DNA from 3 places in the Comamonas sp. wu1-DMT genome. Region 3 is predicted to be linked to each of the others. Evidence: riboswitches for the same ligand, from Rfam matches in the RefSeq annotation. Region 3 holds a riboswitch; each other region holds the start of a gene.
The links. A riboswitch is a leader RNA that binds a small molecule or an ion and turns the genes downstream of it on or off. The one in region 3 is predicted to bind glycine.
Positions count from the first base shown of each region.

Region 1 (2,256 bases), on a different contig from region 3:
CCGTTCCGATGGCGCCGCCAATGGCGATCATGCTCAGGTGGCGCTGCTTGAGCACCCGGTGCAAGCGGGGCTGGTTATCGTCACCATCACCAGTCGGCGCGAGCTGCTGGCTTGAGTTGGGTTGGGACATAAATGTCTTGTTGTAATGGTTTGCGCCCATCCGGACAAAACACCCAACCATCCCGCAGGCGCTGCGACAGGCAACGCAAAAAGGCGACCATGACGGTCGCGGGCAACAAGGACAAAGGAACGAAGCCATGACAGCAGAACGCCATGGCGGATAGGCCAGTTGCATCCTGAATCGGCAGCCACCCCAGTCGGGTGCTTCAATGGCAAAGCGGTGATATCGCCGGGCCCATTGACAGGCAAAGACGATATTTTGCCCAAATCCACCGCCGACCATGACCCGCCATGCCAATGCAGGGGCTGACTCTGGGGCTGCTCGGCGGCACTTGACAGCGTCTATCGCTATGAATTTAGAAGCACACTGCGCTTTAATAAATTCATTTTCATAGACAAATAATCAATATTCCCTTGAAGGATAAGCGGCAGGCGCTATCAAATAGCATGGACCCGACATGAGCAGCCATGGCTGAGCCTTGGCGCAGAAGTCTAGAAAACCCGTATATCCAGGCGCCGCCATTCTTCCTACATTTGCCCACAGGCTCTCAGCCCGGTGATGCCGAGAGAGACTGCAGCGCAAACTTGGCGCATGCAGCGCCGAAGGAGCAACCGCCCCGGAAACTCTCAGGCCAAAGGATCGGCATCGCTTTCACACACTCTGAAGAATGTCCGGACGTCATCGTCCGCCGGGCATACCGAAGGAGCAAGCGAGCAGCGCCGCAAGGCCCTGCCTCGTGAATCTCTCAGGTCCAGAACAGAGGGGGCGTTCGCTGCGCATGTTGCGCACGGGCTCCACCCTTGACGTTTCTGGAATCTGAATCATGAAGACAATCGCCGTCATCGGCGGTGGCATCACGGGCGTGACCACCGCCTACGCCCTCGCACGCCGCGGATTTTCCGTCACCCTGTTCGAGAAGCAGCGCTATGCCGCCATGGAAACCTCGTTCGCCAATGGCGGCCAGCTCTCGGCCTCGAACGCCGAGGTCTGGACCCATTGGTCCACCATCGTCAAGGGCCTCAAGTGGATGTTCAAGAGCGATGCTCCGCTGCTGCTCAACCCCAGGCCCAGCTGGCACAAGATTTCCTGGTTCTGCCAGTTTCTCGCTGCCATCCCCCATTACGAGAAAAACACCGTGGAGACCGCCAGGCTGGCGATTGCGGCACGTGAGCACCTGTTTGACTGGGCGGCCAGCGAAGGCATTGACTTCGATCTGAAGCAAAAAGGCATCTTGCATATCTACCGCGACCGAGCAGGCTTTGAACATGCGGGCAAGGTTTCCCAGTTGCTGGCCAAAGGCGGTCTGGAGCGCCGCGCCGTGACACCTCAGGAGATGCGCTCCATAGAGCCGACCCTGTCCGGAACCTTCTACGGCGGCTACTTCACCGAGAGCGACTCCACGGGCGACATCCACAAGTTCACCAGCGGCCTTGCCGCCGCCTGCGAGCGACTGGGCGTGCAATGCCGCTACGGCCAGGAAATCGTGTCGGTGAACAGCAATGGCAAGCAGGCCAGCGTGACCGTGCGCCAGGGCCTGGAAACCGAGACCTCGACTTTCGACGCCATGGTGGTCTGCGCAGGCACGGCCAGCCGCGCCCTGGCCGCCCAGCTCGGCGACAGCGTCAACATCTATCCGGTCAAGGGCTATTCCATCACGGTGAATCTGCCGGACGAAGCCAGCCGCGCCGCAGCCCCCGTGGTGAGTCTGCTGGACGACGAGACCAAGCTGGTCACCAGCCGCCTCGGCGACGATCGCTTCCGAGTTGCCGGTACGGCGGAGTTCAACGGCTTCAACAAGGACATCCGCGCCGACCGCATCCGCCCGCTCATCGAATGGGTTCAGCAGTGCTTCCCCGGTGTCAGCACGCGCAGCGTCGTGCCCTGGGCTGGCCTGCGCCCCATGATGCCGGACATGCTGCCGCGCGTGGGCCCCGACAACAAGCCCTGCGTGTTCTACAACACCGGCCACGGCCATCTGGGCTGGACCTTGTCGGCCGTCACCGCCGACATGGTCGGCGACCTCGTGCTGCAGTCCATGGGCAGCGCCAGCAGACAGCCCCGACCGGCCACGCTGAGCACCGCCAGCGCCTGACCACGACCTGAAAACCTCATCAACAAGCCAGACACGGCAGCCG
Region 1 covers NZ_JBANEM010000004.1:129,063-131,318, reverse strand. Annotated here, with positions in the region: gene V8Z78_RS08310 (amino acid permease) at 1-130, opposite strand, end outside; glycine riboswitch at 674-773, shown strand; gene V8Z78_RS08305 (D-amino acid dehydrogenase) at 945-2,213, shown strand.
Region 1: another riboswitch for glycine. It lies ahead of V8Z78_RS08305 (D-amino acid dehydrogenase); the one in region 3 lies ahead of gcvT (glycine cleavage system aminomethyltransferase GcvT).

Region 2 (2,256 bases), on a different contig from region 3:
CCATTGCTCGGCCAGTTGTTCGCCAAGCGCGCGCAGTACCTCATCGGCCGGCAAAAACGCGAGCAGATCCTCGCGCGAGACAGGGTAGGCCTCCACCGAGACAAAATGCAGAATGCGCGGGCGTCTGGGATCGGCCTTCCATGCCGCCCAGGTGACCAGGAAATTCAGGCCGAAGCCAAAGCCGGTCTCCAGGATGCGCCACTGCGCTGCATCGGCCCAGGCTGCTGGCAGGTTGCAGCCACCGAGAAAAACCTGGCGGGCCTGGTCGAGGCCGCCGAACTCGCTGTGATAGCGATCGCCGAATCTGGAGCTGTAGGGGGTGCCATCCGGCATCCATGTGATCGGTTCAGACATGGAAAGTGAAACTACATGAGTAATGCATGGCGCAGTCTAGGTCAGAGCAGCCAGGCAAGGGCCGCCCCGCCGCGATGGCTGCGTCCCCCTCCTGCGTAGCAAGAGAGGGGAAAGGCGCGCAGCGCCACAGGGGGAGCTCGATCTTATTCCCAGCGCTGCTGGTACGAAAAAACCGGCAGGCGCCATTTGAAACGAATGGCGGCCAGACGGAAGGCCAGACCGCCGGCAAAACACACGATGGTGCTGATATTGGGGCTGACATCCAGATAGCGCAGGCCCAGGAACATCAGGCATACGGACAGCGACACGCTGGCATACAGCTCGCGGCGGAACACCACGGGGACCTGGTTGCAGAGCACATCGCGCAAGATGCCGCCGCTGATGCCGGTAATCATGCCGGCCATGATGATGACGATGGTGGGGTAGCCCAGCTCCAGCGCGGTATTGCAGCCGATCAGCGAAAAGGCGATCAGACCCATGGCGTCCAGCAGCAGAAACACCTGCTTGAGCCTGTGCATATGGCGTGCAATCACGGTGGTCAGCAGACCGAAGCTGATGACCAGATACACATACTCAGGGTGCTGGGTCCAGCCGATGGGGTAGTGGCCCAGCACCATGTCGCGGATGGTGCCGCCGCCCAGGGCAGTGACAAAGGCGATGACGACGACGCCGAAGATATCCATATTGCGCCGGCCTGCGGCGAGTGCGCCGGACATGGCTTCGGCGGTAATGGCCACCAGATAGATGACCAGCATGACGGTGAAGTTGGAGGCCTGGAACGAGTCCAGCAAAGAGACGGAAGGAAGCATGAAGGCACTTGAAAATAGACCAGCCACTCACATCGGCGGGAGTGTCCGGCTTGCCTCTCCCGCTGTCCTTTTACCTGAGAGTTGCGCATGAGCACCTTCGCGGTGGACATGCTTGCCCCTTCGGTGAGCCCTGCAGACTTGTGGTTGCGGGCTGCTCTCCAGTTGGCGATATCCGGGTCTTGTCAGACCCACCTGCGGTACTTATTGCCTGAGCGATTATGGGAGTTTGCGCCTTCGGCGGGAACCCTCTAAAGGCTCCGCTCTCCCGCGGGATGGGCGCGATTTTAGCCAGTTTCAGCGACTTTATTCGGGTTAATACCTGTATTGGTGTGCTTCTGCGGCCGCCGGCGCAGGGTGCGCAAGGCCGGTCCGACCCCGCCATGGCTCGCGCAAGCCCGCGTTTTCGTCTGTGAAGCCGTCTGCAATAACAAGCGGTGCTCTCGAAGAGCTCGCTCATTCTTCAGGCGTTGACAGACTGCTTAGGGACGACACGAACCTGTCGCGGCACGCAGAAGCGGCCCTTTGAGCCGGTACGTGGCGGTCATGCAATTCGAACAGCTTGTGTGGAGCGTAAAACAGCTGTTAAGGACAGGCGGCGTGCAGCAACTGGTGTTGGCGATTGCTGCCGCTTCGGTATGGGGCTGTGAGTGACTCAGGTCAGCCTGAAGCCGACCTGATTGCAAGCCTGAGTGGGGAGAAGTTCAAAACTCGGTGAGAGCCGGCTCACGCCAAGCTTTTAAGAAAAATCCTAGAAATCGCCATATGAACCACAAATACCATGCTCAGAAAAGGTATTTGTGGAATTTCAATGGCAAATCAACGATTTCGAAAACGCAAATTGATGCCAGTCATTTTGCGATTCTTGTGCACTTCGTCTCTTGTGGCTGCATCGATGACAGCACAGGCTCAAGACGCCTGCACTATCAAGCTGGAAGGCGGTCAGACAGTTTCGACGGTTGACTGGTGGCTGGAGCCGTGGGAGACAGGGTCTTTTGATCCCTCGGTTCCGCCGGGAACAGTTATTTACTCGAAGTCCGTCAGTGCCTCAGGCCCCGACGGGTTCGTCAAGTGCAACAGGAAAATCGGCCGAACT
Region 2 covers NZ_JBANEM010000005.1:225,092-227,347, forward strand. Annotated here, with positions in the region: gene mnmC (bifunctional tRNA (5-methylaminomethyl-2-thiouridine)(34)-methyltransferase MnmC2/FAD-dependent 5-carboxymethylaminomethyl-2-thiouridine(34) oxidoreductase MnmC1) at 1-354, opposite strand, end outside; gene V8Z78_RS10195 (trimeric intracellular cation channel family protein) at 498-1,163, opposite strand; glycine riboswitch at 1,216-1,335, opposite strand; glycine riboswitch at 1,349-1,441, opposite strand; gene V8Z78_RS10200 (fimbrial protein) at 1,972-2,256, shown strand, end outside.
Region 2: another riboswitch for glycine. It lies ahead of V8Z78_RS10195 (trimeric intracellular cation channel family protein); the one in region 3 lies ahead of gcvT (glycine cleavage system aminomethyltransferase GcvT).

Region 3 (2,256 bases):
ACGCAGCACAGGCGGCCACAGAGCATGGAATGGCCTGCCTGGATCAAGGCAGACTGCACACCCCCCGCCCAGCTCGATCGGCAACCGCAGCCACGCCGCCACACCACGCCTTTCATCAGCGCCCACTGGTTTCCGAACGGGCTGGAGACCACGGTGGTCTTCCGCCTGGAAGTCACGGCCCAGGGCGAACTCGGCCGTGTGGCCTACCAGCCCGCCGATACCGATCCCCGCATCGTGAAGTCCATCATGCGCTCGCTCGAACGCTGGAAGTTCAAGCCCGGCATGCGCCAGGGCCAGCCCGTGACGTCCTGCTTCGAACAACCCTACCAACTGGTGTTTCCGCGCCAGGAGATCGATGTTCCTCGTACGCCCGCCATGAACACAGAACCGCAGTGAGACCGCAAGCTCAATTCCAGCGATCTGTGCTCGAAAACCCCAGAATCCATCCGATTCGGTGGTGCAAGCCCCTTGCCCACCGCTAGAATCGCCAAGGTCAGGAGAGAGTGCCTGCAGCTTGAAGCTGCCTCGCACCGCCGAAGGCGCAGACCCCCAACCCGGTGTCAAAACGCTCAGGCAAAAGGACTGACAAGCGCTGCAAGGTGTGCAAACCTGCAGCGTCCCTTGCTGGAGAGAGATGCAGGCCGTCATTTCGTATGTGCGCCGGCATCCACCGAAGGAGCAAACTGCCCGATGCAATGCGTGCAGTGAATCTCTCAGGTAAAGCGGACAGCAGGGCAAGCCCGCCACGCATGGCCCAGTCATGCATGGCCACTCATTTTGGTTTGACCACCGGAGCGCTTGCCTGTGACTGCTGCTGACACCTCTTCCGATCTGCGTTCCACACCGCTGTTTGCACTGCACCAGAAACTGGGTGCCCGCATGGTGCCGTTTGCCGGCTACGCCATGCCCGTGCAATACCCTCAAGGCCTGATGGCCGAGCATCTGCACACGCGCAAGGCTGCCGGCCTGTTCGATGTCTCGCACATGGGCCAGTTGCTGTTGCGCGGCCCCGATGCCGCCGCCGCGCTCGAATCGCTGATGCCCGTCGATGTCATGGACCTGGGCCTGCACAAGCAGCGCTACGGCCTGCTGCTCGATGAACAAGGCGGAATTCTCGACGACCTGATGTTCGTCAACCGCGGCGAAGATCTGTTCCTCATCGTCAACGGTGCCTGCAAAGAGGCCGATATCGCTCATATCCAGAGCCGCATCGCCAGCCGCTGCGAGGTCGTCCCACTGCCCGAGCGCGTCCTGCTGGCCCTGCAAGGCCCGCAAGCCGTCACTGCCCTCTCGCGTCTGATTCCCGGTGTGACGCAACTGCTCTTCATGACCGGCAATTACTTCGACTGGCAAGGCCATGCGCTCTACATCACGCGCAGCGGCTATACGGGCGAGGACGGCTTTGAAATCTCCCTGCCCGGCGAAGCTGCCGAAGCCTTTGCCGAAGCTCTGCTGGCACAGCCCGAGGTGGCCCCCATCGGTCTGGGCGCACGCAACTCGCTGCGCCTTGAAGCCGGACTTTGCCTGTACGGCAACGACATAGACACCAGCACCACGCCGGTCGAAGCCGCGCTGAACTGGGCCATGCAGAAGGTTCGCCGCACCGGCGGCGAGCGCGAGGGCGGTTTTCCCGGTGCGGCCATCGTGCTGGAGCAATTGCAGAACCCTCAGTCGCTGCGCCGCAAGCGCGTGGGCCTGATCGCGCTGGAACGCATTCCCGTACGCGAGCCTGCCGTGCTGGAAAACATGGACGGACAGCATATCGGCTACATCACCAGCGGCCTGCTCAGCCCCACGCTCAACCAGCCTGTGGCGCTGGCCTATGTCGAGCCCGACTACGCCGCCATCGATACGGAAATCTTCGCCATGGTGCGCGGCAAGCCCGTGCCCATGAAGGTAGTCGCCACGCCCTTCGTTCCCACCCGCTACTACCGCGGCTAGGTCTGCCGCCGCGCATGAGACGGGCCAGTTTGCCAAACAGCGGCCAGAACACCGCTAAAGTGCGAGCTGGACCTTTCTCAAACAACACCCGATTCCCCTGAATCCCCCATCTGGAGCTTTCCATGAGCATCAAGTATTCCAAAGAACACGAATGGATCAACGCCGCTGACAGCAATGCCGCCATCGTCGGCATCACCGTACACGCACAGGATGCACTGGGCGATGTGGTGTTTGTGGACCTGCCTGCCGTGGGCTCCACCTTCAAGGCCGGCGATGTGGCTGGCGTGGTCGAGTCCGTCAAGGCCGCTGCCGATG
Region 3 covers NZ_JBANEM010000001.1:151,697-153,952, forward strand. Annotated here, with positions in the region: gene V8Z78_RS00665 (energy transducer TonB) at 1-396, shown strand, start outside; glycine riboswitch at 485-595, shown strand; glycine riboswitch at 615-740, shown strand; gene gcvT (glycine cleavage system aminomethyltransferase GcvT) at 805-1,941, shown strand; partial or broken gene gcvH (glycine cleavage system protein GcvH) at 2,064-2,256, shown strand, end outside.